DNA from 4 places in the Streptomyces sp. NPDC021020 genome. Region 1 is predicted to be linked to each of the others. Evidence: riboswitches for the same ligand, from Rfam matches in the RefSeq annotation. Region 1 holds a riboswitch; each other region holds the start of a gene.
What was found. Region 1 has a riboswitch for cyclic di-AMP ahead of ACH4SL_RS16980 (NlpC/P60 family protein). Riboswitches for the same ligand answer to the same signal wherever they lie in the genome.
Positions count from the first base shown of each region.

Region 2: it holds a riboswitch for cyclic di-AMP, as region 1 does, so the genes downstream of both, ACH4SL_RS25875 (peptidoglycan DD-metalloendopeptidase family protein) here and ACH4SL_RS16980 (NlpC/P60 family protein) in region 1, are expected to answer to the same signal.
Region 3: it holds a riboswitch for cyclic di-AMP, as region 1 does, so the genes downstream of both, ACH4SL_RS28230 (C40 family peptidase) here and ACH4SL_RS16980 (NlpC/P60 family protein) in region 1, are expected to answer to the same signal.
Region 4: it holds a riboswitch for cyclic di-AMP, as region 1 does, so the genes downstream of both, ACH4SL_RS01605 (M23 family metallopeptidase) here and ACH4SL_RS16980 (NlpC/P60 family protein) in region 1, are expected to answer to the same signal.

Region 1 is NZ_JBIRQQ010000005.1:385,231-392,700, reverse strand. It holds gene pcrA (DNA helicase PcrA) at 1-1,544, opposite strand, end outside; gene ACH4SL_RS16985 (NlpC/P60 family protein) at 1,743-2,873, shown strand; cyclic di-AMP (ydaO/yuaA leader) riboswitch at 3,038-3,195, shown strand; gene ACH4SL_RS16980 (NlpC/P60 family protein) at 3,202-4,242, shown strand; gene ACH4SL_RS16975 (NlpC/P60 family protein) at 4,585-5,685, shown strand; gene ACH4SL_RS16970 (hypothetical protein) at 5,739-6,359, opposite strand; gene ACH4SL_RS16965 (RHS repeat-associated core domain-containing protein) at 6,388-7,470, opposite strand, start outside.
Region 2 is NZ_JBIRQQ010000008.1:473,254-480,723, reverse strand. It holds gene ACH4SL_RS25880 (AAA family ATPase) at 1-2,045, shown strand, start outside; gene ACH4SL_RS25875 (peptidoglycan DD-metalloendopeptidase family protein) at 2,130-2,996, opposite strand; cyclic di-AMP (ydaO/yuaA leader) riboswitch at 3,000-3,189, opposite strand; gene ACH4SL_RS25870 (GNAT family N-acetyltransferase) at 3,572-4,588, opposite strand; gene ACH4SL_RS25865 (uridine kinase) at 4,651-5,292, opposite strand; gene ACH4SL_RS25860 (hypothetical protein) at 5,528-5,722, shown strand; gene ACH4SL_RS25855 (hypothetical protein) at 5,830-7,422, shown strand.
Region 3 is NZ_JBIRQQ010000010.1:78,421-85,890, reverse strand. It holds gene ACH4SL_RS28260 (adenosylmethionine--8-amino-7-oxononanoate transaminase) at 1-1,153, opposite strand, end outside; gene bioB (biotin synthase BioB) at 1,146-2,330, opposite strand; gene ACH4SL_RS28250 (aminotransferase class I/II-fold pyridoxal phosphate-dependent enzyme) at 2,523-3,701, shown strand; gene ACH4SL_RS28245 (DUF397 domain-containing protein) at 3,725-3,976, opposite strand; gene ACH4SL_RS28240 (helix-turn-helix domain-containing protein) at 3,973-4,866, opposite strand; gene ACH4SL_RS28235 (ATP-binding protein) at 5,146-5,577, shown strand; gene ACH4SL_RS28230 (C40 family peptidase) at 5,596-6,081, opposite strand; cyclic di-AMP (ydaO/yuaA leader) riboswitch at 6,085-6,257, opposite strand; gene ACH4SL_RS28225 (hypothetical protein) at 6,597-6,911, opposite strand; gene ACH4SL_RS28220 (ATP-dependent Clp protease proteolytic subunit) at 6,917-7,470, opposite strand, start outside.
Region 4 is NZ_JBIRQQ010000001.1:354,058-361,527, reverse strand. It holds gene ACH4SL_RS01625 (DUF3427 domain-containing protein) at 1-789, shown strand, start outside; gene ACH4SL_RS01620 (LuxR C-terminal-related transcriptional regulator) at 1,205-1,855, shown strand; gene ACH4SL_RS01615 (XRE family transcriptional regulator) at 1,900-2,829, shown strand; gene ACH4SL_RS01610 (MBL fold metallo-hydrolase) at 2,826-3,917, shown strand; gene ACH4SL_RS01605 (M23 family metallopeptidase) at 4,222-5,457, opposite strand; cyclic di-AMP (ydaO/yuaA leader) riboswitch at 5,505-5,667, opposite strand; gene ACH4SL_RS01600 (N-acetylmuramoyl-L-alanine amidase) at 6,071-6,715, shown strand; gene ACH4SL_RS01595 (DUF4240 domain-containing protein) at 6,795-7,470, opposite strand, start outside.

The DNA of each region.
Region 1 (7,470 bases):
GCCGCCATGCCGTACGCCTCGTCGACCCGGCGCAGCGCGGCGGCGAAGGAGATCTTCTCGCGGGCCGCGAGCGCCTCGACCATCGCCTCGGCGCGCTCGCCGATGCCGCGCTTGGGCACGTTGAGGATCCGCCGCAGCGGGACGCCGTCCTCGGGGTTGGCCAGCACGCGTAGGTACGCAAGGACGTCACGGACCTCGCGCCGCTCGTAGAAGCGCACGCCGCCGACGACCTTGTAGGGCAGGCCGACGCGGATGAAGACCTCTTCGAAGACACGGGACTGCGCGTTGGTGCGGTAGAAGACGGCGACGTCGCCGGGGCGGGCGTCGCCGGCGTCGGTGAGGCGGTCTATCTCGTCGGCGACGAACTGCGCTTCGTCGTGCTCCTGGTCGGCGGTGTAGCCGGTGATGACGGGGCCGTCGCCGGCCTCCGTCCACAGGTTCTTGGCGCGGCGGCCGGCGTTGCGCTCGATGACGGCGTTCGCGGCCGACAGGATCGTCTGGGTGGAACGGTAGTTCTGCTCCAGCAGGATCGTGCGGGCCTGCGGGTAGTCCTCCTCGAACTGGAGGATGTTGCGGATCGTCGCGCCGCGGAAGGCGTAGATCGACTGGTCCGCGTCACCGACGACGCACAGCTCCCCCGCCTCCTCGCCCGTCCCGACCAGCTCGCGCACCAGCGTGTACTGCGCGTGGTTGGTGTCCTGGTACTCGTCGACGAGGACGTGCCGGAAGCGCCGCCGGTAGTGGTCGGCGACGTCGGGGAATGCCTGGAGCAGGTTGACCGTCGTCATGATGATGTCGTCGAAGTCGAGCGCGTTGGCCTCGCGCAGCCGCGCCTGGTAGAGCGCGTACGCCTCCGCGAGCTTCTTCTCAAAACCGTTCTCGGCCTGCCCGGCGAAGGTCTCCTCGTCGACCAGTTCGTTCTTGAGGTTCGAGATCTTCGCGCTGAAGGACTTCGGCGGGAATTGCTTCGGGTCCAGGTCCAGGTCGCGGCAGACGAGGGCCATCAGGCGCTTGGAGTCGGCCGCGTCGTAGATGGAGAAGGACGACGTGAAGCCGAGCACCTTGGACTCGCGGCGCAGGATGCGCACGCACGCGCTGTGGAAGGTGGACACCCACATCGCCTTGGCGCGCGGGCCGACCAGCTCCTCCACCCGCTCCTTCATCTCGCCCGCGGCCTTGTTGGTGAAGGTGATCGCGAGGATCTCGCCGGGGTGGACGTGCCGCGCGGCGAGCAGGTGGGCGATGCGGTGGGTGAGCACCCGGGTCTTGCCGGAGCCCGCGCCGGCGACGATGAGCAGCGGCCCGCCGGCGTGCTCGACGGCGGCGCGCTGCTGCTCGTTGAGCCCTTCGAGGAGTTGCGCGGGGTCGGTGGCGGGGCGCGGGGCGCCGTTGCGGTAGTACGCGTCGCGCTCGCCGGCCGGGGCGCCGCCGCCGGATTCCAGGTCCTCCGGGGGCGGCGGGGCGTCCGGGTCGGCGGGCTCGGGGGCCACGTGCAGACCGGACTGGAGGCCGGCGAGGAAGTCGTCGTCAAAGAGGCTGCTCATCGCCTCCCGAGTCTAGAGGCCCGTACTGACAGCGACGTCCGGTTCGGCCCCTTTCCCCGTAGCGCGCGAATCACACTCGGTGAGAATCAGAATTGATTACGAAAAGGTATCGGGGCCAACCGGACACCGGCCTTCCCCTCGCTGCGGCACTTGGTTACGGTGCCGCACCAGGCAGCGTCCGAAAGGAGTCCGTCGGGCATGGCGACACACCGCAAGTCCCGCACCGCGATACTCAGCAGCCCGGGGCCGCGTACGGCCGTGGGGCTGACGACCGCCGCGCTGGCCACGATGACCATCTTCGCGGAGGCGGCGAGCGCCGCGCCCGAGGCCCCGTCGCCGCAGCCCTCGATCGCCGAGGTGAAGGCGAAGGTGGACGCCCTCCAGCACGACGCGGAGGTGGCCACCGAGAACTACAACGGGATCAAGGAAGCCACCAGCCAGCAGAACACCAAGGTCAACACGCTGCTGACGCAGGCCGCCCAGAAGACGCAGACGCTGAACGAGTCCCGCCGGCAGCTGGGCATCTACGCCGCCGCGCAGTACCGCAGCGGCGGCGACGACTCCACCGCCACCTACCTGCTCGCCGCCAGCCCGCAGGACCTGCTGGACCAGCGGCACCTGACCGACCTGTTCGGCAAGCGGCAGAAGGCCGCCGTCGAGGACTTCCGGGTGCAGCAGGCCGACGCGACCCAGAAGCGCATCCAGGCCGCGCAGGCCCTCCAGACGCTCACCGCGAAGCAGGCGCAGCTCAAGACCGCCAAGGCCGATGTCGCGAAGAAGCTGGGCGCCGCGCAGCAGCTCCTCAACAGCCTGACCGCGCAGGAGAAGGCGCGGCTCGCGGCCCTGGAGAAGAAGCAGGAGGAGGAGGCGGCGCGCAAGGCCGCCGCGATCGCGAAGCAGGAGCAGGCGAAGAAGGACGCGGCGGCCAAGCAGGCCCAGCAGGCCGGCTCCACCACCTCGACCTCCTCCGCCGCGAACAGCTCGCTCGCCGACAAGGCCATCGCGTTCGCCCGCGCCCAGATCGGCGAGCCGTACGTGTGGGGCGCGACCGGCCCCGGCTCGTGGGACTGCTCGGGCCTGACGCAGGCGGCGTACAAGGCGGCGGGCGTGACGCTGCCGCGTACCACCGGCGAGCAGGTCAACGTCGGCACCCGGGTGTCGCAGTCCGACATGGAGCCGGGCGACCTGGTCTTCTTCTACAGCGACCACAGCCACGTCGGCATCTACATCGGCGGCGGGAACATGATCCACGCGCCGCACACCGGCACCGTCGTGAAGATCGCGCCGATCACCGAGATGCCCATCTACGGCGTGGTCCGCCCGTACTGACCGACGTCGGGGAACGTTGACCGGCGTCATGGCGCACGGTCACGAACCGTAAGATCACAAAGCGATTTCGGTCACGTTCCGATCCAAACTTCCCAGACCCGGGAGAGTTTGGCTACGGTAGCCCGCTAGGCGATACGTTCTCCGCCGGTGACCGCACCGGCAGCGTCTCACCTCCGCTCAATCCGGCCCAGGCCGGAACCGGGGACCCACCAAGCACAGTTGGGGTGAATCGGACACGGTGCCGCGAGGCGCCGGACCGTAGGGCCAACCTTCCCGGCCCGAACCCGTCAGCTAACCCGGTCGGCGGTTCACGGAAGGAGTCGCCTTCGTGGCGTCGCACCGCAAGCCGCGTCAGAGCCTGCTGGCCGTCACCGCCCCGCGCGCGGCGGTCGGGGTCACGGCCGCGGCTCTTGCCTCCGTCACCCTGCTCAGCGAGAGCGCCAGTGCCACGCCCGCCAAACCGAAGCCCACCATCGCCGAGGTCAAGCAGCAGATCGACACCCTCAACGAGCAGGCCGAGGTGGCGACGGAGGCCTACAACCAGGCGGTGGAGAACACCAAGACGCAGCGCGACAAGACCAACACGCTGCTGGGCGAGGTCGCCCGGAAGACCGAGCAGATGAACGCCACCCGGCAGCTGCTGGGCCAGTTCGCGAGCGCGCAGTACCGCGACGGCGGCATCGACCCGACCGTCCAGCTGCTGCTGTCCAGCGACCCGACCGCCTTCCTGGAGCAGTCGCACACGCTCAACCAGCTGTCGGCGAGCCAGACCGCGGCGCTGAAGAACTTCCAGATCCAGCAGGAGCAGGCCTCCATCAAGCGGGCGCAGGCCACCGCGAGCCTCGCCCAGCTCACCACCGCGCAGCAGCAGCTCGCGACGCAGAAGAAGACGATGGAGACCAAGCTCGCCGCGGCGCAGAAGCTGCTCAACAGCCTCACCGCCCAGCAGCGCGCCCAGGTCGCGAACATCCACAAGGGCTCGTCGTCCAAGAGCGACTACACCTACTCCGGCCCCGCGAGCGGCCGTGCCGCCGCCGCGATCCAGTTCGCCCTCGCGCAGCGCGGCAAGCCGTACGTGCGCGGCGCGACCGGCCCCGGCTCGTACGACTGCTCCGGGCTCACCCAGGCCGCCTTCCGCGCGGCGGGCGTGACCCTCGGGCGCACCACTCAGGACCAGATCCACGACGGGGTGGCCGTCTCGAAGGCCGATCTGCGGCCCGGCGACCTGGTCTTCTTCTACTCCGGCAACTCGCATGTCGGCATCTACCTCGGCAACGGCCAGATCGTGCACGCCCCGCACACCGGCGCGGTCGTCGAGGTCGCCCCGATGAGCTGGATGCCCTTCTCCCAGGCGCGCCGGGTCGCCTGACCCCGGCGCCCGCGCGGCCTCTCCTCCGCAGCCTGACCGCGCCCCTGCCCGTACGTCGGTCGTACGGATCCGGGGCATCCGGTCAGGCTGCGGGCATATGCGGGCGGGTCACCCGTCGAACGGCGGTCGAAAGCGCGCAGAGGTGACCGGATGAGGCCAATCCCGGTCAACGCGCCCCTTTCCCGCCCCCGGCGGGTCTAGCGTCGCTCCTCAGGTGGCCGACACCCCACTGCCGTCCCGGCTCGTGGACGGCACTCGGCCACCCCCGCCGAAGGCCCGGCGGCGCCCTGACCCCCCGTGCAGGCGCCGCCGGGCCGTTCCCTGGAAGGAGTGACGGCCGCGATGGCCTCACACAGTCCCGCCGGCAGTCCCACCGGCCCCGCCGCGCACCGCAGGCGCCCTCCTTTAGCCGGCGGTCCCTCCGCGGCCACCAAACGGGTCGGTGTCACCCTGGCCCTCGCCTCGGCCGCCTCCGTGACCCTGCTCGGCGAGGCCGCGCACGCCGAGCCACAGCTCACCCCCGACCAGGTACGCGCCCAGGTCGCGACGCTCTACCAGCAGGCGGAGCAGGCCACGCAGGAGTACGACGGCGCCACGGAGCAGGCCGACCGGGCGAACTCCGCGGTCACCGCCCTCCAGGACGAGCTGGCCCGCAAGACCGCCGCCCTCAACACCACGCGGGACGCGCTCGGCAGCCTCGCCGCCGCCCAGTACCGCACCGGCGGCATCGACCCGCTGCTGCAGCTCGCCCTCAGCTCCTCCCCGAGCACCTACCTGGAGCGCGCCGCCTTCCTCGACCAGGCCGGCACCCGCCAGTCCGTGACGCTGCGCCAACTCGCCTCCCAGCAGCGCGACATCGCGAGCACCCGCGCGCAGGCCACCGACAAGCTCGCCGCCCTGCGCACCGCGCAGGCCGCCGTCGCCGCCCACCGCCGCACCGTCACCGGCAAGCTCGCCGCCGCCCAGGCGCTGCTGGCCCGGCTGACCGCCGCCCAGCGCGCGGCCCTCGCGGCGGACGACGGCCCCCCGGCGCAGGACACCGCCCCCGCGCACGGCACCGCCCCCGCGCCGCTGCCCGCGGTCGCGGCCCCCTCGCCGCGCGCCGCCCGCGCCGTGGCGTTCGCCTACCAGGCGCTCGGCCTGCCGTACGTGTGGGGCGCGACGGGCCCGCGCGCGTACGACTGCTCCGGCCTGACGCAGGCGGCGTGGAAGGCGGCGGGTGTGTCGCTGCCGCGCACCACGTACACCCAGATCAACGCGGGCCCGCGCATCTCGCGCGACCAGCTCCAGCCCGGCGACCTGGTCTTCTTCTACTCGGGTGTGAGCCACGTCGGCATCTACATCGGCGGCGGGAAGATGATCCACGCACCGCACCCCGGCTCGACGGTGCGGATCGCGCCGATCAGCGAAATGCCTTTCGCGGGCGCGGTCCGCCCCAGCTGAACCGGGGTGCGGCCGTGACAGGTGGGCCCCGCGGCACCGCGGGGCCCACCGCGCTACACGGGCGGCCTCACCTCCGCGGGCGTCACGTACAGCCCGGGGCCCTTCGTCCCGACGGCCCGGCCGAGCGCCGGCCGCCACAGGACGACGCCGTGCTCCCGCTCCCACCGCCGGGTGCTGCGCGTCCCGACCGCGAACACCGCGAAGAGCAGCGGCAGCAGCAGCACGAGGAGCGGCACATGCAGCCGCCAGACGCCGAACAGCGCGAGCAGCACGCCGACCAGCCCCGTCACGGCGGCGTCGAGGGCGAGCCGGCGCCGGACGGCGTCCCGCCCCTCGTGGTCGCGCCGCACGGCCGGCGGCGCCTGGAGCGGTACCGCCGCCGCGTAGCCCTCGGCCAGCGAACGCCGGGTCTTCTGCCTGAGCTGCGCCCACGGCACGACGACCAGGAAGACGCCCAGCAGGACCAGCTGGCCGGTCAGGTTGAAGGTCTCCCAGTCCTGCTCCTGGCTGCCGACCGACAGTGCCACGGCGAGGCCCGCCGCGGTGCCGGCCACGCACCCGGCGGTCATCCACCGGGCGTGCGCCACCAGCGGCACCAGGAACCGCTGCCGCCCGTGCGGCAGTTCTGCCGCCGCGGCCGTCACCGGTCCACCTCCTGCGCTGTCGCCGGACATTCCGTGTTCTCCTTCGTCCTCACCGCGCTCATCCGAAGAGCCCACCGAGTTTCTTGAGTCCCTTCGCGACCCCGCCGACCCCCTTGACGACGCCGCCGGCCACCGAGGTCCCTATCTTGTTCGCCACCTTCCCGACGGGTGTCGCCGCCAGTTTGGGGGCGAATCCGATGCCGGTGAAGATGAGCAGCGCCTGCACGGAGGACTTCACACACGCGGTGCCGAATCCGTTACGGCAGTTGTAGTACGCCTGGTAGCCGTTGGCCACGATCTGGATGCCGGTGTAGACGGCGATGGCCGTCGCGCCGCACGCCGCGCCGCCCTCGGGGCCCACGATCGAGCAGAAGAGCAGCCCTCCGGCGGCCACCGCGATGGCCGCGTTGGACGCCGCGTTGAGCTTGTCCGCGACGTCGTTCTTGTGCGGCATCTTGACGGCGTCCTTGCACTGCGCCGCCGAACTGCCGCCGTCCAGGCACTTGCCGAACTGCTGGATCTGCGCCGAATACTTGCCGCCCGCGCTGTCCATCCAGTTCCGGAACGTCTTGTCGTCCAGGTTGCCGCCGCCGGTGTACCCGAGGTTCTTGCGCAGCCAGTCCTGCGTCTTGCTGTCGACGGAACTGCCGCCGCTGTTGCTGCCCTTGGTGTGGTAGGAGGCGCTGGTGGCGGTGTGGGTCGCGCCCTTGTGGCTCCGGGCGTCCTGCTCCTTCTCCTTCTGGGTGCGGTGGTCGCCGCCGTCGCCCTTGCCCTTGCTCGGGGTGTGCGGGCAGGCCGGCTCGTCGCCGAAGCCGCAGGCCAGGCCGTCGCCGGTGGGGTCGGCGAAGGTGACGGGGTTGTCCGCGCCGTACGCGTAGCCGTTGAGGGTCTGGGGTTTGTCCGTCTCCAGTTTCGGGTCGGTGCTCAGGAAGCGGCCGGTGAGCGGGTCGTACTGCCGGTCGCCGACCTGGGTGAGGCCGCTGCCGGGGTCGGCCGGGGCGCCGAGGAAGCCCTTGTCGTCCGGCCAGTTCGCGGGGCTGCTGCCGCGCGAGGAGCCGAACGGCGTGGTGTAGCGCGTGCTGACGGCCTGGGTGGTGCCGTCCAGGGCGATGCCCGCGGTGCCGTGGTCGTCGGAGGCGAT
Region 2 (7,470 bases), on a different contig from region 1:
ACCGCGCGGCCCGGCTGAGCACCGACCCGCCGGCCCGCCTGCGCCGCCTGCTCCTCGCCGCGGAATCCGCCTCCGAAGCGGGCGAGATCCCCCGCGCCCGCGCCTTCGCCGACGAGGCCGCCCGCCTGGCGACACGCCTGACCGCCACGGCCGCCGCCCCACGGGAGGAAGCGGCACCGGTGCAGGGCCCGTACGGCGCCCCGGAGACCGACGGCCGGGGAGAGGCACCCGCACCTGCACGGCACCTACACGGCGCCGGCCCGGGCGGCGGCGCCGGGACCGACGCGGACGCCCGCAGCCCGCAGGAGCCATCCGCATCGGAGCAGCACCCGTACGGCAGCGGCCCGGACGGCGCCCCAGGGACCGACGGCCTGGGAGAGGCAGCCGCACCCGTACGGCGCCCGCACGGCAGCGGCCCGGGCGGCGGCGCCGGGACCGGCGGCCCGGGGGAGGCAGCCGCACCCGTACAGCGCCCGCACGGCAGCGGCCCGGACGGCGGCCCGCACGCCGCCTCGGGCAGCGCGCCCGGGAGTGCCCTGGCCCCGCGTGCCGCCGGGCCGGGCGGCAGGCCCGAGGGTGCCTTCCCCTCAGGCGGAGCCGAACAGCTCGCCGTCGCGCGGACGTTGCACGTGCGGGGGCTCGCGGACTTCCTGGAGGGGGACTTCCCCGGTGCGCACCGGCTGCTGACCGAGGGGGCGGCGCTGGCCGCCGAGGGGGATCCGCAGCGCGCGGCGCGGATGCTCGTGCAGGCCACGCACACCGCGTGGTATCTGGGCGGCGACGTGGTCACCGACACCCTCGCGCGGCTGGACGCGCTGGGGCTGCCGCCGGACGCGCCCGTGCTGCCCGTCGCCGCCTTCCTGGTCGCCGCACTGGGGCCGGGCTCGGCCGGGCGCGTACCGCCGGACCTCGGCGCGGCGGCGGCCGCGGCGCGGGCGGCGCACGGCGGGCGGGTCGATCCCGGGCATCTGGTGATGCTGTGCGGGGTGGGCCTGACGCTCGGCCAGGACGTGCAGGCGCACGAGCTGACCACGGTGCTCGCGGCGGAGGGCCGGGAGAGCGGCGGGGTCGGGCGCCTCACGACGGTGCTGTTCTTCCGGGCCGAGGCGGAGATCTTCGACGCGCGTTTCGACGACGCGGCGGCGACCGCCCGGGAGGCGCTGCGGATCGCGGCGGACACCGGGCAGCGGCAGTGGGTGAGCCAGCTCAGCAGCGCGCTCGCGTACGTCGCGGCGATGCGCGGCGACCAGGACGAGTGCCGCCGCCGGGTGGACGCGGCGCTCGCGGGCGGCTCGGGCACGGCGATGGCGCCGGGCGCCCCGTGGGCGTACTGGTCGCAGGGGCTGCTGGAGCTGGGCCGCGGCCGGGCGCAGGCGGCGCTGGAGCAGCTGGCGCTGCTCGGCGAGGAGTCGGTGCGGCACCACATATCGGCCACCCGCAGCGTGCCGGACCTGGTGGAGGCGGCGGTGCGGCTCGGGGTGCCGGAGCGCGCGGACGCGTCCTTCGCGCGGTTCGAGGAGTGGGCGGCGCGGTCCGGGCAGAGCTGGGCGGCGGCGCTGGTGGCGCGCTGCCGGGCGCTGCGCGCGCCGGAGGCGGACGCGGAGGCGTACTACCTCGCCGCGCTCGACGCGCACGACCCGCACCGGCGGGCGATGGAGTCGGCCCGCACCGGCCTGCTGTACGGGGAGTGGCTGCGCCGGGCGCGCCGCAAGAACGAGGCCCGGGTCAGGCTGCGCACCGCACTGGACGTCTTCGAGCGGCTCGGCGCGGCCCCGTGGGCGGAGCGGGCGCGCGGCGAGCTGGGCGCGGCGGGCGGGACACTGCCGGAGGCCGGCCGGGAGGCGGCGCCGGTGGACGCGGAGGCGGGGCTCACACCGCAGGAATCGCAGATCGTCCGGCTGGCGGCGGAGGGCCTGTCGAACAAGGACATCGCGGCCCGGCTGTTCCTGAGCCCGCGGACCGTCGGCTACCACCTGTACAAGGCGTACCCGAAGCTCGGTGTGGCCTCCCGGGGCGAGCTGGCCGGGCTGTTCGGGCAGGCGTGACACGGGGGGGGGGGAGACACGCGGGTGCCCGCCCGGTCGCGAGGACCGGACGGGCACCGGGGGTCGTGCCGCTCGGGCGGTGGCTCAGACGGTGACGCCGTGCGACGCCAGGTAGGCGACCGGGTCGATGTCGGAGCCGTAGTCCGGCGTGGTGCGCACCTCGAAGTGCAGGTGCGGGCCGGTGACGTTGCCGGTGGCGCCGGAGATGCCGATCTCCTGGCCCTCGGTGACGGTCTGGCCGACCGAGACCACCGGGCGCGTCAGGTGGCCGTACAGGGTGTACTTGCCGTCCGCGTGCTTGATGATCACGTCGTTGCCGTAGGCGCCGTCCGCGCCCGCGTGGACGACGGTGCCGGCGGCCACCGAGTGGACCGGGGTGCCGCTCCAGACGAGGAAGTCGACGCCGGTGTGGTGGCCGGAGGACCACATGCTGCCGCCGGTCTTGTAGCCGGTGCCGATGGCGGCGTCGCCGACCGGCTTGGTCCAGCCGGTGTCGGCCTTCTTCGCGGCGGCGGCGGGGGCGGCCGGAGCGGCCTTCTTCACCGGGGCGGCCTTCTTGGCGGGGGCCTTCGCGGCCGGTGCCTTCACCGCGGGCGCCTTCGCGGCGGGCGCGGCGGCCGGGGTGGTGTCCAGCGTGATGTGCAGGCCGGGGCGTATCAGCGACGGGTTGGCGCCGATGGCCTTCTTGTTGGCGTCGTAGAGCGCCTTCCAGCCGCCCTTGACGTGGTGCGTGGTGGCGATCTTCGCGAGCGTGTCGCCGCGGACCACGGTGTAGTCGTGCGCCGTGGCGGTCGCCGCGGCCGGGGCCTTGGCGGGCTCGGCGGCGGACGCGGACTGGGCGACGCCGACGAGCGGGATCGCCACGGCAGCGGCGCCCGTACCGGCCACGATGCAGACGCGGGTGAGGCGGTTGAGCGAGCGGGGCTTGCGGTGCTGACCCTGTGCGGGCATGGGGATTCCTCTCCTACGCCTGCGAGGTGAGCTGTCGGGTTCGGGCTGGAGATGCCCGGCCGCGGCCGCGGTGCGCGCTCCGGTCAGGTGCGCGGGTGTACGGCACGGCTTCACCCCGAGCCGGCCGGGAGACGTCCCGGACGGCGGCTTACCTTGGGTCCCCCGCTCCTGCCCTTTGCAGCTCGGATGGTGCTGCGCCCGGGCGGCGGCAGGATTCGGCGTTCCGCCCGGCGGCTGTCGCGGACGTCCGGCCCGCGGTAACGGCGAAGCTAAACGACCTCGCGAGCGCCGGGCAAGCAAACCCGGCATGCCGCCCCATTCCACCCTTACCGGCGGTCACAGCGCGCCACCCGTACGATCCGGTACGTACCCGCGCCCGTCACCGTCCGCGGACCGGCCGCGTACCCACCGCAACATTCGACCCGCGGCGGGAACAGCGGGTGCGCGGGCCGGGAGCGGACCGTGTTCGGCGGGTGACACCGGACACACGATTCGCCCGGCGTGATCCACATCACCGTGAAATGTCCGATATGCAGGCTTATGCAACTTTCGCACCTTTAGTCGCCGATGGGGGGTCAGAACGTCCCCGGCGCCCCGCCGATCCGCGCGTCCAGCGTCCTGCTGAGCCGGTAGGCGACCGGCCGGAAGCCGACCGCGGGCCAGTGGCCCGCCGCCAGCGGCGAGGAGGAGTGCCAGCGGGCCGACATGTAGCGGTGTCCGTTGTCGTACGCCCAGGCCAGCGCGGTGGCCAGCAGCACCCGGCTGATGCCCTCACCGCGCGCCGACGGCTCCACGTACGCCTCGGCCAGCTCGACGCACGACTCGGGTATCACCGGATCCGGAGCGGCGGGGACGATGACGACCATCGCGATCTCCTCGCCGCGCCGGGAGGCGATCCAGGCGCCGCAGCGCGGGTCGGCGAGCGCGTCGGCGTAGCGCAGCCGGTGCGCGGCGAGCGCGGCCTCGGGCTGCGGCTGGAAGACCGCGGTGCCGCGCTGCCGCCGGGAGGACTCGGCGGCCATCCGCCCTATCTGCGGCAGGTCGCCGGGCCCGGCACGCCGGATGCCCAGGCCCTCCACCCCGCGCGGCTGCCGGCCGCGGGCCTTGACCGCCATCAGCCCGTGCACCAGCTCGCGGCCGAAGCCGAGGTCTACCCAGGGCGCGGTGGCCACCTCGCCCGCGGGCACCTGCACGTAGTGCACCAGCCGCCGGTCGGCGACCAGCCGCTCGGCGATCCGGGCGTAGAGCGAGCGCAGCACCTCGGTCTCCCGCCCGCCGGGCAGCGCGTGGCCGCCGTACGGGACGAGCGCGGAGTGGGGGTGGGTGCGCAGGCCCGCGGGGTCGTCGGGGGCGAGCGTGACGGGCTGGGCGGCGAGGTAGCCGATCATGTTGCCGTCGCCGTCGAGCGCGCGGCAGGCCTCCAGGCCGGGCACCGTGTGCAGCCGGCCGAGCAGGTCCTCGCCGCGCACGGGTCCGTCGGCCAGCCAGGACCGCTGCGAGGGCGGGCGCCGGGCACGGGCGAACCAGCGGTCGTAACGCTGCACGGCCAGGGGTATGTGCTCGGGAGTCAGCGGCGCGGTGGCGACAGTCATGGTGGTCGTGGACGCTAGCGGGGCGCGACCGCCGAGGGCAAGGCGGAGCCTGGTCACGACGCTCATGCCGGCTCCCCGCCCGTCCACGCGGGATGCCGCGGGTCGTCGGCGCGCACGGTGACGTCGGCGGTCTCCTCCGGCAGCACCTCGTCGGCGTAGCGCGCGAAGGCGGGCAGCGTCCAGCGCGCCGCCTCCTCCGTACGGCGGGCGAGCGCGGCCGGCGACAGCCGCAGATGCACCGTCAGGTCCAATGGCAGGCCCTGCCCGAGCAGCAGCGGGCCGTCCAGCACCAGGACCCCGCCGGGCGGCAGCTCGACGTAGTCCGCCCGGGTGGAACGGTCGGTGCCGGGGTCGCGCAGCGACGGCAGGGCGCGCCCGCTGCCGCCGGGGCCGAGCGGGTCCAGCACCTCCCGGCGCAGGGCGCCGGTGTCCAGCCACAGCTGGTAGTACGCGTCGGCGTCCTCGTGCCCGTACTCCAGCCGCAGCGACGCGGGCCGCCAGAAGTCCGCGGCGCGTACCCGCAGCACCCGGTGGCCGAGCGGCGGCAGCGCGGCGGCGAGGTCGTCGGCGAGGTCCGCGGTGCCGGCGGCGGGCGCGCCGTCCACGGCGACCCGCCACCACGGCCCCGCGGGCGGGTCCTGCCCGGCGATCTTCTCGGCGAGGGCCGCGGCGAGCCGGGGCCGGCTGATCGGCGTGAACTGCACGCGCCCATCCTGCCGGAGCCGCCCACGGAGCGGACGCGAGGGCCCGCCGTCACCCGATCGGGCGGGACGGCCGCGGGGCCGTACGAGCGCCACGCGCGCGCCCCGGCGGGGACCAACCCACCCTGATGGGCGAAATTCTCTACAAATCACCCATCTGCCGCCGAGCGGGATCCATGACTTTTTGTGACCCTGGAGGAACTCATGGTGACCGTCCCCCTCACCCAGGAGAAAGCCCATGATCCTGTCCATGTCCGGTGTCGTCCTGCTCGGCATCATCGTCTTCCTGTTCTTCCGCAAGGACGGTCTGAAGATGTCCCACGGCATCGTCAGCGCGCTCTTCGGCTTCTACCTCGCGAGCACCGCCATCGCCCCGAGCATCACGGCGGGCGGCGCGAGCCTGGCCAGCCTGCTGGGCGGGATCAAGATCTAGGGCTGCCGACGTCACCCCCAGGACCCGGGAGCGCGCCCGCTCCCGGGTCGCTCGCGGTCCCTCCCCCGCCGCACCCCAGCACTCCCCCGCCACCCATGGAGCAAGCCGTGTCCAGGCGCCCCCTGCCCAGCATCCTGACCAGCCGTCCCGCGCTCGCCCGCGGCCGCGACCTGGCGCGCACCGCCGCCGACGGCGCCTCGGACGTCCTGCATCCGGTCATCACCATCGGCCGCGGCATGCGCCGCCAGGCCGCCTGGGCGGGCACCTGGTGGGCCCGCACCCCCAAGGACCGCCGCGGCCCCGCGCTGCTGCTCGCCGCCGGGGGCGTCGTGGTCGTGGTGATGATGCCGTACGGGCCGCTGCTCGCCCTGGCCGCCGTGCTCGCCTCCGCCGCCTGGATGGGCCGCGACCGCGCCGCCCGCACCCCCGCGGGCCCCGGCGAGGCCGAGACCGCCCGGCTGCGCGCGCTGTACGACGCCCTGGTGCCGTACCTCTCCGACCCCGCCGACCCCGCGCCGCTCTACACGTACGACGGAGGCTGGGAGAAGGCCTTCGGCTCCTACGACTTCGAGGACGGCCGACTCGTCCGGCTCGAACTGCGCTACCCGGCGTACTTCACGGACGGCGAGCCCGACGCGCGCACCCGCGTCGAGCAGCTGCTGCACGCCAAGGCGGGGCGCGGCCGCGAATACCGCTTCGACTGGAACGAGGAGGACAACCGCCTCGTCCTCACCGCCCTGCCGCCGCTGGCCACCGACATCGCCGTGCAGCGCTTCGTCACCGCGCCCGGCGAGACGGTGCTCGGCTTCACCGACCCGGACGCGGTGGACCGCACGCTGCCGGTCACCGGCGGCGACGGCACGGAACCGCGCGACGCGCCGCCCGTGCTGTGGCGCACCGGCGCCCGCTCCACCGAGCCGCATCTGCTCGCCCTCGGCCAGCCCGGCACCGGCACCACCGGCCTGCTGCGCTGCGTCGCGCTCCAGGCGCTGACCGGCGGCGACGTCGTCGTGGTGGACGGCAGCGGCGCCGGTGAGTACGCGTTCCTGACCGGGCGGCCCGGCGTGCTCGCCGTCGAGGACGGCGTACTCGGCGCCGCCGCCACGCTCGAATGGGCCGCGCACGAGACGGAGCGGCGGCTCGTCGCCGTCAACCGCGCGCGGCAGGAGGGCCGCCCGGTCGAGGACGACGCGCGGCGCCCGCTGTGGATCCTCGTCGACCGGCCCACCGCCCTCACCCAGCTCGCCCTCGCCGAGGGCCGCCCCGATCCGCAGCTGCTGCTCGACGTGCCGCTGCGGCACGGGCGCGCCGCGAACGTCGCGGTGGCCGTCGCCGACCAGCTCGACGCGACGGAGGGGCTCGCGCCCGTCGTCGTCGCCCACACCCGCGCGCGGGTCGTGCTCGGACGGCTGGCGTCCGAGCACGTCGAGGCGGTGCTCGGCGCGGCGCCGGGGTCCACGCCGGCGGCGGACGTCCCGCCCGGCCGGGGGTACGCGCGGCTCGGCACCGGGCCCGTCCTGCGCCTCCAGGTCCCGGCGGCGCCCGACCCGTACGACGAGGAGAGCGCGGCCGCTCACCGCGAGGCCGTCCTCACCCTCCTCCCGGGCGCCGCCCCCGCCCCCACCTCGGACCCGGCCCCGGAACCCGCGGCCCCCTCCCTCCGCAAGGACGTCATCCGCACGGTCGCGGACCTGACCTAGGCCGCCCCTGCGGCGCGGGGAGCTGGCGCCTGCGGCGCCGGGCGAGCG
Region 3 (7,470 bases), on a different contig from region 1:
CGATCGCCCCGAGCACCCGTACGTCGCGCACGCCGGGCAGCTCCGCGGCCGCCGCCAGGCCCTCGCGCAGGCCCGCCCCGATCCGCTCGACCTGCCCCGCCCAGTCCTGCCCGAGCAGCAGGTCGAGGGAGGCGTTCGCGACCGCGGCGGCCAGCGGGTTGCCCATGAAGGTCGGCCCGTGGGCGAGCACCGGCACCTCGCCGCGGGAGATGCCCTCGGCGACCGCGGAGGTGCACAGCGCCGCCGCCATCGTCAGGTAGCCGCCCGTCAGCGCCTTGCCGACGCACATCACGTCGGGGCTGATCCCGGCGTGCTCGGCCGCGAAGAGCTTTCCGGTGCGGCCGAAGCCGGTGGCGATCTCGTCGAGGACGAGCAGCACCCCTTGTTCGTCGCACGCCTCCCGCAGCACCCGCAGGTAGCCGGGGGAGTGGAAGGTCATGCCGCCCGCGCCCTGCACGACCGGTTCCACGACCACCGCCGCCAGCTCGTGCGCGTGCCGCGCGACCAGGGCGCGCAGCCGCTCGCAGTACGCCGGGTCGGGCTCCGCGTCGAAGCCGGGCGGCGGCTGCTCGGCGAAGACCTGCTCGGGCAGCACCCCTGACCACAGGTGGTGCATGCCACCGTCGGGGTCGCACACCGACATCGGCTGCCAGGTGTCGCCGTGGTAGCCGCCGCGCCAGGTCAGCAGCCGGCGCTTCTCCGGCCGGCCGAGCGAGCGCCAGAACTGCAGGCACATCTTGACCGCGACCTCGACCGACACCGACCCGGAGTCGGCCAGGAAGACGTGCCGCAGCGGCTCGGGCGTGATCTCCACCAGCCGCGCCGCGAGCCGCACGGCGGGCTCGTGGGTCAGGCCGCCGAACATCACATGGCTCATCCGCCCGAGCTGGTCGCGTACGGCCGCGTCCAGCACGGGGTGCCGGTAGCCGTGGATCGCCGACCACCACGACGACATGCCGTCGACCAGCTCGTCACGCCCCTGCGCGGGCGCCGCGAGCCGCAGCCGCACCCCCTCGGCCGACGCCACGACCAGCGGCTCCTGGCGGCCGGGCATCGGCCCGTACGGATGCCAGACGTGCTCGCGGTCCAGGCCGAGGAGCACCTCGGGCGACAGCGGGGCCGGGGCCGCGAACAGGGCCGCGGGCTCAGGCATTGGGCGGCAGGTCCGTTCCCGCACCCCGGCGGCGCACCGCGACCAGGTCCGTCCGCGCACCCGGCACGGGCGGTGCGGCCTCCGCCCCGCCGTGCCCGTGCCCGTGCGCGTCGGCACAGGCGGTGTCGCCGCAGCCCCCGCAGCCGCGGTCGTGGGTGCCGCACAGCCCGGCGGCGCGGTGCGCGGGCAGCGTCGTGGTGTCCGCGCCCTCCACCTCGAAGCCGGCGTCCGCGATCATGTCCAGGTCGGCCTGGCCGGCCTGGCCCTCGCTCGTCAGGTAGTCGCCCAGGAAGATCGAGTTGGCCAGGTGCAGGGCCAGCGGCTGCATCGTGCGCAGGTGCACCTCGCGCCCGCCCGCCAGCCGCACCTCCACGTCGGGGCACACGAACCGGACCATCGCCAGGATCCGCAGGCAGCGCTGCGGGGTGAGATTCCACTCCTCGGCCAGCGGGGTGCCCTCGAAGGGGATCAGGAAGTTGACCGGCACCGAGTCCGGGTCCAGCTCGCGCAGCCCGAAGACCACGTCCACCAGGTCCGCGTCGCTCTCGCCCATCCCCGCGATGAGCCCCGAGCACGCCGACAGCCCGGCCGCCTGCGCCTGCTGCACGGTGTCGACCCGGTCGGCGTACGTGTGGGTCGTGGTGATGGTCCCGTACGTGCCCTCGGAGGTGTTGAGGTTGTGGTTGTACGCGTCCGCGCCGGCCGCCTTCAGCCGGTCGGCCTGGCCGCCCGTCAGCAGGCCCAGGCACGCGCAGACCTCGACGTCCTCGTGCTGCCCCTTGATGGCCGCGATCGTCTCCGAGACCCGGTCCACGTCGCGGTCGGTCGGCCCGCGCCCGCTCGCCACCAGGCACACCCGCTTGGCGCCGCCCGCCACCCCGGCGCCCGCCGCGGCCGCGGCCTCCTCGGGCTTGATCCAGGTGTACTTGAGGATGCCGGTCTGCGAGCCCAGCCGCTGCGAGCAGTACGAGCAGTCCTCGGGGCACAGCCCGGACTTGAGGTTGACCAGGTAGTTCAGCTTCACCCGGCGGCCGAACCACGTGCGGCGCACCCGGCCCGCGGCGGCCACCACGTCGAGCAGTTCGTCGTCGGACGTCGCCAGCACGGCGAGCGCCTCGTCCCGGGTGGGCAGCTCGCGGCGCAGCCCCTTGTCCACCAGTGCGGTCAGCAGATCCATGAGGGGATACTCGCCTACCCGGCGGCCCCGAGCCAAGGACGGACCGAACAAGAGCGGTGGCCGCCGGTGTGTGCATCACCACACCCTGTGCACGATTGCGGGCCAGTACGTTGCAGGGTGAGGCCCCCGCAGCGGGCGCCGCCCCGGCCGCACCCCGCCGACCGTTCCCGAACCGCACCCCGAAGGACCGCCGTGACCAGCACACCGCCCGCCGCCGGGCACCCCGGCCCCTTCGGCTGGATCGCCGAGCAGGCCACCGCACGCTCCGCCGCCGGGCTGCGCCGCGAACTGCGCCCACGGGCCGCGGAACCGGGCCTGCTCGACCTCGCGGGCAACGACTACCTCGGCCTCAGCCTGCACCCCGAGGTCACCGCGGCGGGCGCGCAGGCGTGCGTGACGTGGGGCGCCGGGGCGACCGGCTCCCGGCTGGTCACCGGCAGCACCGCGCTGCACGCCGAACTGGAGGCGGAGCTGGCCGACTTCACCGGGTTCGAGGCCGCGCTGGTGCTCGCCTCCGGCTACGCGGCCAACCTCGCGGCGGTCACCGCGCTCACCGGGCCGGGCGCCCTCATCGTCTCCGACGCGGCCAACCACGCCTCCCTCATCGACGGCTGCCGGCTGTCCCGGGCGGCCACCGAGGTCGTCCCGCACGCCGACCCCGCCGCCGTGCGCAAGGCGCTCGCCGCGCACGCCGGGCGGGCCGTCGTCGTCAGCGACACCGTCTTCTCGGTGGACGGCGACGCGGCGCCGCTGGGCGCGCTCGCCGCCGCGGCGCGTGCGCACGGGGCCGCGCTGCTGCTGGACGACGCGCACGGGCTCGGCGTCCTCGGGCCCGGCGGGCGCGGGGCCGCGCACGCGGCGGGCCTTGCGGGCGCGCCCGACGTGGTGTGCACCGCGACACTGTCCAAGGCGCTGGGGGCGCAGGGCGGAGTGGTGCTGGGCCCCGCCGCCGTCATCGACCACCTGGTCAACACCGCGCGGACGTTCATCTTCGACACCGGGCTGGCGCCGGCCGCGGCCGGCGCCGCCCTCGCCGCGCTGCGGCTGCTGCGGCGCGAGCCCGCGCGGGCGGGCCGCGCGCTGGGCGCGGCCCGCGACTTCCACCGCCGCCTCACCGCCGCGGGGCTGGATGCGACGGCGCCGGACGCGTGCGTCGTCTCGGTCCGGGCGCCCTCGCCCGCGGCGGCGGTGGAGTGGGCCGCCGCGTGCCGCGCCGCGGGGCTCGCGGTGGGCTGCTTCCGCCCGCCGTCCGTCCCCGACGGCGTCTCCCGACTGCGGGTGACGGCCAACGCGGCGCTGTCCCCGGCCGGGATCGCGGCGGCGGCCGCCACGATCGTCGCGACCGCGCCGGCCGGGGCGATCCGTACCTGACGGGACCTGCCCGCCTCCGGGGTCTAACCGGCCTTGAGCGCCTCCGCGTTGACGGCCGCCACGAACGAGGTCCACGCACCCGGTGCGAACAGCAGGGCCGGCCCGGCGGTGTCCTTGGAGTCGCGGACCGCGACAGGGCCGGAGGGCAGACGGGCCGTCTCGACGCAGTTGTTCGCCGCCGTGCTGTGGCTGCTGCGCCGCCAGGCGACGTCCAGCGCCAGGCTGGACGGAACGTGGGCGTGCGGCTCGCGGGCCGCCGGGATTCGCGCAGTCATGCTGTCGGTGCCTCCTTAGTGCGCCGCTGCAACCGCGAGAACTCCGCCCCGATTTCCGTGATCATCGCAGCCGATTCCGCACAGGGGAGCGCGCGATCACACAATCGGGCGAACGCGGCGGTGTAAGCGGCGATGTCTTCTTTCCGATCGACACAGAGACTACCGGTCAGATGGTCGAGAACAACCACATCCAGATCTGCAATGCGCGGAAAGGAGAAGATGACGAAAGACCCCGTCACCCCTATGTGCCCGCCCGCGGCAAATGGCAGCACCTGCAGGGAAACCTGCGGGAGTTCGGCCGCGCGTGCGAGCCACCGCAGCTGACCTGCCATCACCTCCGGCCCGCCGACACCGCGGCGCAGCACCGCCTCGTCGAGCACCGCGTTCAGCTCCAGCGGCGGGTTCTGCTCCAGCAGGACAGCCTGCCGTGCGATGCGCACCTCGGCCAGCGCGGCCACCTCGCGCGGGGCGAGCTGCGGCAGTACGTCGCGGGTGAGCGCACGGGCGTACCCGGGAGTCTGGAGCAGGCCCGGCACCACCGTGGTCTCCAGCGACCTGGCCCGGGTGGCGCCCGTCTCCAGGCTGATGAAGTCGCGGTATTCGACCGGCAGGACCTCGCGGAAGTCGTGCCACCAGCCGCGCTGGTGGCCGTGTCCGGCAAGGGTGTGCAGCAGGTCGCGAACATCGCGGTCACGTACGGAGTAGGCGTCGAGCAGCAGGTTGACGTCCTCGGCGCGGACGCTGCTGTGGCCGGTCTCGATACGGCTCACCTTCGACTGGTGCCACCCCACCCGCTGGGCCGCCTCGCCGCTGGTGAACCCCGCGAGATCGCGCAACCGGCGCAGTTCCGCGCCGAGTCGGCGCCGGCGTACGGCGGGCTCTCGTTCCATGTCCTCTCGCCCTCCTCGCTGCGACGCAATCCGGCGGCCGGTTGCGTTCTGTCCTCTTCTCCCCGATACGCCAGTCTGCCGACCATGTGCGTTCTCCCGCGGCAGAGTTCACCGATTTGAGCGACAGATATATGCAGACCGCTGTGCGGCGCCCGCATTGGCGGCACGATGAGTGCATTCTGGCGCGAACCCGGCGTATGCGAGGGCGGCCCAATTCCGGCCCCGCAGCCGGGGCGTTCGCATCGGAGCCAGGTCACGGCGGGAAAGGGAAGCGTCGCCATGGCAGATCTTCAGGAAGCGTCCGTCACCCTGCCGAGCGAACCCGCCTCGGTGACGGCGGCCAGGCGGTACGTCTGCGCGCTGCTCGCCGACTGGGGACTGCCCGCGGGCGCCCCGGCCGTCGACACCGTGCGCCTGATCGTGTCCGAACTGGCCACCAACGCGGTGCTGCACACCTCGGGCCTGTCGCCGACCTTCACCGTCGACGTACGCCTGGAGCGGTCCGAGCAGCTGCACATCGGTGTCACCGACAGCCACCCGCGCTGGCCGCGCCAGGCCGCGGTGTGCCCGCAGCAGCAGGACAACGGCCGCGGGCTGGTCATCATCCGCCATCTGACCGCCGAGTCCGGCGGCAGCCTGCGGGTCACCCCGACCGGCGACGGCGGCAAGACCGTCTGGATCGTGCTGCCCTGGGCCGTCCCGGTGGGCTGAGCGCGGGCCGCGCGGCGGTCAGACCCGCCCGTACCAGACGGTGCGCGTCCAGATGTGCTCCAGGCGCACCCGGGCGCCGGTCTTCGGGGCGTGCCAGATCTTGCCGCCGCCCGCGTAGATGCCGACGTGGTAGACGGAGGACGCGGACGGTCCGCTGTGGAAGAAGACCAGGTCGCCGACGTGCCGGCCGGACGCGGAGATGTGGCGGGTGTTGCGGTACTGGGCGGCGGCGGTGCGCGGCAGCCGCTTGCCGGCCTTGCTGAAGGAGTAGAGGGTCAGGCCCGAGCAGTCGAAGCGCGAGGGCCCGGTGGCGCCCCACTGGTAGAGGGAGCCCTCCTTGGACGCCGCCACCCCGAGGGCCCGGACGCCCGTGGTGGCCGCCTCGGCCTGCTGGACGGCGCCGGGCAGCAGGGACGGTACGGCGACTGCGGCGGCGGTGAGCACGGACGCGGCCCCGAGACGGGTCAGCCGTGCGGAAGCGGAAACTGCGACAGGCGCGGTCATGCGCAACCCTTCGTCGTCGGCCTGCGAAGGATGACCTGTCGGGTTCGGGCAGGCGAAGATGCCCGGCCGCGTGCTGCGGCTTCACCCCAAGGGGCGGCCCGGGAGTACCGGGTCCGGCCCCGTCGTGCGTGGGTCCTCCGCTCCCGCCGTTGCACTCGTGTCGACCTGGCATCCGCACGCCGGCGGGACTCGGCGTCCGTGCGGACCGCCCCGCCACGGCGGCGGGGGCTTGTCGTCACCACGGATCGTGACGCACACGGCACGCCGGTACCCGGCGGGAAACGCCCGGTGTGACCCTCGTCACGCTTGGTCCGACCGGGTGGCGGCGCTGCTCCCTTCCGGTGAGCGGCGCGCCCCGGCACACCGCTGTGACCTGCGCTGTCGACCCACCGCCCGGACCGGCCCGCGCAACCGGGGCGGTCGCCCGCCGGCCCCGCGCCGCTGGGCCGACGGGATGAGGGAGGGTTCGGCCGACAAGGGGAGGCCGCGCCGCAGCGTGACGGCGCGGGCGGCCGTCACGGCGCGGGCGGCTCCGGTGCGGGCGCCACCACCGCGAGCGAGGACCGGCGCTCGCCGTCCAGCACCCGCAGCGCCCGCCCCAGCGTGGCGTGGTGGAGCTGCGTCTCGCCGCGCAGGTGCATCACCGTCAGCGCCTCGCGCAGCGCAAGCGCCCGCCCGACGAGCGCCTGCGCGGCACGCAGCGCCCCGTACGTGTCGGTGCCGCGCGACGGGTTGACGCGGCCGAGCAGGTCGACGACCTCCAGGTAGCAGTCGATCAGCTCGCCCTCGGAGCGGGTGAGCGCCGGCAGCGGCGGCGGTTCCGGGCGCACCGGCCTCACCGCGCGCCGGTGGCCGGGCCGTTGGTCTTGCGGCTGTTGGTGAGCCGGTCCGCCAGGCCGTAGTCGACGGCGGACGCGGCGTCGAAGACCTTGTCGCGCTCGATGTCCGCCCGGATCCGCTCCGGCTCCTGCCCGGTGTGGCGCACCAGCAGCGCCTCCAGCTTGTCGCGGGTGCGCAGCAGTTCGTTGGCCTGGATCTCCAGGTCCGACACGTCGCCCTGCACCACGTCGCCCATCGACGGCTGGTGGATCAGGATCCGGGCGTACGGGGTGATCATCCGCTTGCCCGGCGCCCCGGCCGCCAGCAGCACCGCCGCGGCCGACGCCGCCTGCCCGATGCAGACGGTCGCGACGTCGCACGTCACGTACTGCATCGTGTCGTAGATCGCGGTCATCGCGGAGAAGGACCCGCCCGGCGAGTTGATGTAGAGGTGGATGTCCTGGTCGGGGCTCGCGCTCTCCAGATGGATCAGCTGGGCCATCACGTCGTTGGCCGACGTGTCGTCGACCGGGGTGCCCAGGAAGACGATCCGCTCCTGGAGCAGCTTGG
Region 4 (7,470 bases), on a different contig from region 1:
GAAGGCCAGCTCCTGAAGCGCACACCCGCGTTCCACCACGTCGACGACCCGGTACGGATCAACGCGTACACGCTTCTCCTCGCCGACGACGCAGTGGACTACGAAGCCCTCGACCCGCAGCTTCAGGCCTATGCGCGCATGCTTGTCTTCTCCCTGTGGCCCAACGGTGGCGCCTTCGACGGGTACGGTGCGGCCCTGCGTTCGCTGGCCGTCCAGAAAGCGTTTCGCGATGAGGCACGGCAACTCCTGGCATACAACCTTGCCCACACAGAGCACGCGCCCATCCCGCTCCTCGGCGATCACGCCGGGCTCCCGTTGTCCGTACACGGCTCGTACAACCGCGAGGAAATCCTCACCGCACTCAGCCAGACAACACTGGGCGGCTACACGCCGAACAATTTCCGAGAAGGCGTCAGATGGTGTCCGAACATCGCGACCGACGCCCTGCTCGTGACACTGGAGAAAGACGAAAAGGACTTCTCTCCGCAGACGCGATACCGCGACTTCGCCATGAACGAAACCCGATTCCACTGGGAGAGCCAGAGCACGACATCCGACACCTCACCAACAGGCGTCCGCTACCGCACCCACCGTGAGCGCGGCACCCACGTCCTGCTGTTCGTCCGACGCTTCAAGCACACCGACATCGCTGGCCCGCAGCCGTGGATGCTGCTGGGCCCGGCGGAGTTCGTCGAATACCGCGGCAGCAAGCCGATGGGGATCGTCTGGGATCTCCGCCACCGCATGCCCGCAGACGTATGGACGTACTCAGCGATCGCAGCCAGTTGACGGGCAGCGCGTGAGCGATTCGTCCACATGCTCCCGGATGGCACCGAAGTCCTCTGAGGGGGAAGGTCCCGCACCGGGCCCAGAGGGGTGGGCGCACCAGGGCCCGGCTGCGCACCGCCCGGCCTGGTAGGCCCTACATCACATCATTTGTGGGGGTTCTTTTCCTCGACGGATTCGGCCTGGAAAACGCGTGACACCCCTGTAACACTCTGTATCTGACGGGGCGACAGACAACGGCAGGGCTTCCGCGGGTGGGTGGCGGGGGTAGGGGCCGGTGGATGGCGTCAGGCGGGGTGAGTTGAGGAGGGGTGGGGCTGTGGAGTCAGAGGTGTGGTCGGAGGGGCGGCAAGAAGGGGAGCGGGGTTCGGGGGCGGGGTTTCGGATGGATGGCGGGGGGCGGGCGGAGCGGTTGGTCGTGGAGCAGTATCCGCGGGCGGCGGGGGACGCGTACGGGAGTCTGCTCGGGGAGATGGCGGGGTCGGTGGTGGAGTCCGCGGACGGGATGCTGGTGGGGGGGCCGGGGCAGGCGGAGGTGGAGGCCGCGGCGGTGATGTCGGGGCGCGGGGTGCGGGTCAGGGCGATGTATCCGCGGGCGCTGCTCGCGGTGCCGGAGAAGGCCTCGTGGCTGCGGCAGGTGTCGGACGCGGGGGTGAGCGTGCGGGTGCTGGACCACCTGCCGCACGACCTGATGGTCTTCGACCGGCACACAGTGTGCCTGGCGGCCCGCACGGTGGTGTCGGGCGCGAAGGAGCCGCCGCTGGTGCGGGTCAGCGGGGAGTTGCTGGCGTCGTCCTTCGCGGCGATATACGAGTCGTACTGGCGGCGCGGCACGCCCCTGTCGCGGATGTCGCCGGGGCCGCACCACGCCCAGCTCGGGGAGCGGGAGCGGGCCGTGATCCGGCTGATGGCCAATGGCTACTCCGATGACAGGATCGCCAGAAAGCTGGGTATCACCACTCCGGACGTAGTGTCGGTGATGGCCGCGCTGATGGAACGGCTGGACGCGGGGAGCCGTTTCGAGGCGGGGTACAAGCTTGCCCGGGAGGTCGACCCGCGCGACCTGTGAGGGTCGCGGGCCGGCGCGCGGGCCGGAAGGGAGCCGTGAGGCCGGTGCGCGACCGCGAGGCGATGCAGACGCTGCTCGCGCGGGCCAGGGCCCGGGTCGACCCGGGCGAGTTCGGCCTCGCGCCGCGCGCCGACCCGCGCGGGCGCAAGGTCAGCGGGCTGACGCACGAGCACATGACGCGGCTGCTGGGCTGGCCGGAGCACAAGTACGGCTACGTGGAGCGCGGCCGGCTCGCCGCGATCGAGGCGGAGCTGCTGGAGCCCGTGGCGCGGGTTCTGCGGCTGTCGGACCACGAGTGGGAGGCGCTGGTCCTCTACGCGACGGGCGTGCCGCCCGCCTACCGGCTGGACCCGGAGCTGGGCAGGGCCGTGCCCAGCCCCTGGGAGCGGGTGCTGCGCGGCTCGCACGAGATGGCGTACGTCAACGACGCGGCGTGGGACGTCGTCGCGTACAACGCCGCCTTCGCGCGGCTCTTCCCGCGCCGCGAGGTGCCCGGCAACACGATGCGCTGGATGCTGCTGGACACCGAGGCCCGGGAGGTGCTCGGGGACTGGGCGGAGAGCTGGCTGCCGCGGCTCGTGCCGCAACTGCGCGCCGCCGTGGTGGCCAACCCGCACGACCGGCCGCTGGCGCAACTGCACGCGGACGCCATGCGCGACCCGGTCGTCGCCCCCTTCCTGGAGGCGCCGACCGGCGAGTACATCGGGCCGCGGGCGGAGAGCGCGCTGCCGCTGGTGCACGCCGAGCTGGGGCCGGGGTGGGTGACGCTGTGCACGGCGGGGCCGTTCGGGGTGCCGGGCGGGCGGCTGATGTTCGTCCTCTTCGACCAGGGGGAGGAGCCGCGGCACGGCCCGTCCCTCACGGCGCCCGCCACCGCGCCCGTCGACCCGGAGGGCCTCGCGGACGGCGGACGCCGGCTCATCACCGCCGATACGGCGAAAAGCCCTGCTGGGCCGCACAATTGGGCCCTATGAGCTTCCCTCTTCCGCATGCGCTGCGGTCGCTGACACCCCACGTCCACGCCTGGCTCCCGGACGGCCACGCGACGTGGGGCATGGCCAACTGCGTCGTGGTCACCGGGCGGGGCGCGGGCCCGGGCCCCGGCACCGCGCTGCTGGTCGACACCCCGTACACCGCCGGAATGACCCGGCAATTGCAACGGCTCATCGCAGGGCTCGGCAATGGCCACGCCGACGACAACGAAGGCGGCGGCCCGGTGGTCCGCACCGTCGTGAACACCCACGGCAACGGCGACCACTCGTACGGCAACGCGCTCTTCCCGGGCGCCGACGTCATCGCCACCGACGCCAACGGCGAGCACCTGTGCGCGGAGCCGGAACCGGCCGTGCTGGCCGGGCTGGTGGCGGCCGCCGACCCGGCCACGCCCATGGGGGCGTACATGCGGCGGCATTTCGCGCGCTACGGCGACTTCGGCGGGGTCACGCCCCTGCACCCGAACCGCACCTTCAGCGGCGAGCTCGACCTGGACGTCGACGGGGTCGCGGTGCGGCTCGTCGAGGTCGGGCCGGCGCACACCGCGGGCGACCTGATCGTGCACCTGCCGCAGGAGGGCGTGGTGTGCGCGGGGGACGTCGTCTTCAACGAGGACCACCCGGTGCACTGGGCGGGGCCGCTGGAGTCGGTGCACGCCGCGTGCGAGCGCATCCTGGAGTGCGACCCGCGGGTCGTCGTGCCGGGGCACGGGCCGGTGATGACGCCCGCGGATGTGCGGCGCTACGCCGACTACCTGCTGGACCTGCGGGAGGTCATCCACCGCGGGCACACGGCGGGGCGCCCGCTGCCCGTCCTCGCCGCGGATCTGGTCGCGGCGGACCCCTACCCGCAGTGGGGGCTGGGCGAACGGATGGCGATCCTGGCGGCCGTCGAATACCGCGCCCTGGACGGTGCGACGGACCGGGCCGACCTCGTCGCCCTGGTCGGCCTCGCGGCCGGCTTCGCGGCGGGGGCGGACGCGCCGGACGGCAACGGGCCGGAGAAGGCGGAGGCCCCTCAAGGCGCGGCGGCGGACGGTACGGCGGCCGCGGGCGGCGCCGGGAGCTGACCTGCCGGCCGGGCGGGAGGGGGCCGGGGGCTGGAGATGCCGACGGCCCCGGCGTCGGGGGGGGTGAACGCCGGGGCCGCGGCGGCTCCTGGGGGCCTGCGAGCGGGCGCAGGGCCCTTGCCGTGACCGTACTCCTGCGGTGTTTCCTTCGCACGTCTGCGGTGTGCGTGTCCGGTGAATCCGCCGATACCGGGGACAGACCGTGTGCCCGACCCCCGATACCTGCAAGCCTATGCCTGTCGCCTAGCTTATGCGCAGATATCCGTACGTGCGTGCGTTTCGGCGTGGCGTTTCGCGCCGGATCTCAGACGGCGACGTCGTGGCCGTGCAGCCACGGCACCGGGTCGACCGGTGCGCCGCCGCCGGGGCGTACTTCCAGGTGCAGGTGCGGGCCCGGTACATTGCCGGTCGCACCGACCCGGCCGATCGTGTCGCCGGTGGTGACGCGGCCGTCCGTGGCGACCATCGTCGACAGGTGGCAATACCAGAGCTCGGTGCCGTCGTCGAGCCGCAGCACCACCCGGTAGCCGTACGAGCCCGCCCAGCCGGCCGAGGTGACCGTACCGGTGTGGACGGCGTGGACCGGGGTGCCGGTGGGGGCGGCGAAGTCCTGGCCGGTGTGCATGGCCCACATGTTGCCGGACTCGCCGAAGGCGTTGGTGAGCGTGTACGAGGCGACCGGCTTGACGTAGGAGGCGGCGAGCTGCGCCAGCCGCTCCGCCTCGGCCTGCGCGGCGGCCTCGGCGGCGGCCTTGGCCTTCGCCTCGGCCTCGGCCTTGGCGGCGGCGGCCTGCTCGCGCACCTTGCGGGCCGCGGCTTCCTTGGCCGCCTTCTCCGCGGCGATCCGCTCCGCGGCCTCGCGGGCGCGGCGCTCGGCGTCCGCGCGCTGCTGGGTGACCTGGGCGATGATGCGGCTGCACAGCGCCTCGCCGGGGTCGGCGGTCTCCGCGCCGGGCTCGGCGCACGGGGCGTCCTGGGCCTCGGTGGTGGGCGGGGCGGCGGGGGCCGCGGTCGCCGCCCGGGTGACGGCGGCGGGGTCGTACGACGGGGTGCCGACCGCGACGTCCGGCAACGGGACGGCGGGGGCCGCGGCGGGAGCTGCCGGCGCGACCGGCAGGTCAGGAGCCGCCACCGGCGCGGCGGCGGCGGGCGGTTCGGCCGCGGCGGCCACGCCGCCCGTGCCGACCGCGGCCATCGCCGCCATGCCGAGCACGGCCGATCCGACGCTGGCCGCGCTGCTCAGGCCGCCGGCCAGACCCGGGAGCCCGCCGCGCTGCCGGGGCAGGCGCGGCTGGCTGCGTGGGCCGTCGCCCGGGAGGCCGTCGGCGTCGGGCCGGGGGGAGCCGGCCGGCGCGGGGGCCTCGGGGGCGGGGACTGCGGCGGGTGCCGGGAGCGGGGCGGCGGAGCCGGGGAAGCCCTGGGAGCCGGGGGCTTGGGGGGCGGCGGGGGTGCCGGGTGCCGCGGGGAAATAGCCGGGGCCGTCGGGCGAGAAGCGCTCGCCGGGCTCTCCGAAGTGCCATTGCCCGGTCGGTTCTGCCACCGGGGTCGGAGCGTAGGCAGGCTGGTTGGACGCCACGGGGGCGCACTCCTTTCCTTCCTTCTCGCCTACCGGGTTAGCTGACGGGTTCGGAGCAGGAAGGTCTCCTACGGACGGCCTGACGGCCCCCCGATTCACCCCATTGGACCCCTTCCGTGGTGACGGAAGGGCGGGTCCCCGGTTCCCGCGGACGGGATTCGGCAAGCGCACGGTGCCGCCTGTCGGCGGCAGTGACGACCGCGCTGCGTTATCGAACGTTAATAGAGCCGGACGGGTTTTCCAAGCCGAATCGAAGAGTTGGGGGTGGGAAGCAATCGGGCAGGGTATCCGTAGAAGGGAGGAAGCGGACACGCGGCGTGGCCGGGCAGTGATGCGAGTGTTCGCCAGTTGTTACCGGAAGGGGGAGGGATGATCACGCGGGGTGAGGGGTCGGTGACCCTCGCGGCGGCGCGGGTGCGCCAGTGGTCTGAACCTGTGCCAATTCGCGAATCCCTTGGCACGCCAGGGGCGTGAGCCGCACGATGGGCAGGCCCGATGCTCTTGTCATGCACTCGTCCATGCCATGACTCCTCAGCACCATGCCGCCTCAGCACCATGACGCCTCTGGGAGCCCCCGATGCATCGCCCCAACCCTGCGGAACCCACCCGCCGTTCGCTGCTGCGCGGCGGACTCGGAATCGGCGCCGCCGCCACCGCGGGCCTGGCCGCCGACCTCTGGCCGGCCGCTTCCGCCCCGGCCGCCACCCCCGCCTCTGCCCGCGCCGCAGCCGCCGCGGTCGACTACCCGTCAGCCACCTGGGCGCCGGCCAGCACCGCCAACTACACGGCGTCCAACCGGCCCTCCAGCTACCCGATCCAGATGGTGGTCATCCACGTCACCCAGGAGACCTTCGCCGACACGATCTCCCTCTTCCAGGACCCGGCGCACGCGGCCGCCGCCCACTACGTGGTCCGGTCCGCCGACGGGGCGATCGACCAGTGCGTCCGCGAGCACGACATCGCCTGGCACGCGGGCAACTGGGACTACAACACCCGCAGCATCGGCATCGAGCACGAGGGCTGGGTCGACCAGCCGTCGTACTTCACGACCGCGATGTACCACTCCTCGGCAGCGCTGACGGCGGCGATCTGCGACAAGTACGGCATACCCAAGGACCGCGCCCACATCATCGGCCACGTCCAGGTGCCCGGCACCGACCACACCGACCCGGGCCCCAACTGGGACTGGGTGCGCTACATCCGGCTCGTCAACGGGGTCTGAGCCGGGCCGGGCCGCGCGGCAGCCGGGCCCCGACCGCCCGCCGCAGGCGCCGACCGGCCGGTACGGGGCCCGGCGCCCGCTACGGAGCGGACCGGTCGGTGGCGCCGCCGCGCGGGAAGGGCTCGTCGAGGGGGAAGAGGACGCTCAGCCGCGGCAGCCGCCGGGCCGCTTCCTCCTCGTCGAGGGCCGACCAGCGGCGCCCGGAGGGGTCGGGGCTGTCCGCCGGTACGGGCGGGGCGCCGGTCCCCCGGCCGCCGCAGCCGGCACCGTAGGGAGCGGGCCAGTGGCGGCGGGCGCCGCGGGCGCCGCGGACGGCGGCGTAGAAGGCGTCGCCGAAGTCCTCGCAGGGTCCGGTGACCAGCTCGTACGCGGCCAGGCCGACCGTGTCGAGGGCGGGCCACGCGGGCCGGTCGGCGGCGGGCCAGGCGGCGCGGGGGCGACCGGACAGCCGCAGCACCTCGGGGGCGTAGGCCAGGACGTCCGGGTCGTTCACCGCGGCCTCGAAGACCGCGCGGCCGAGGCCCATCATCCAGTGCTGGAAGGAGCGGAAGGTGTCGTCGGAACACCAGCCACCGAAGATCCGGTCGGCGGCGGCCCACAGATCCCAGGTGAGGGCCAGGTCGGTCAGCTCGTCGAGCCAGGCCTGGAAGGCCACGATCTCGTCACCGGTGCGCCGCGCGAGGCTGTCGCGCAGTCCGGCGTCACGCTTGTCACTGCCCAAGCCGTGCCGCCGGGAGTCCTCCAGGAGGGCCCAG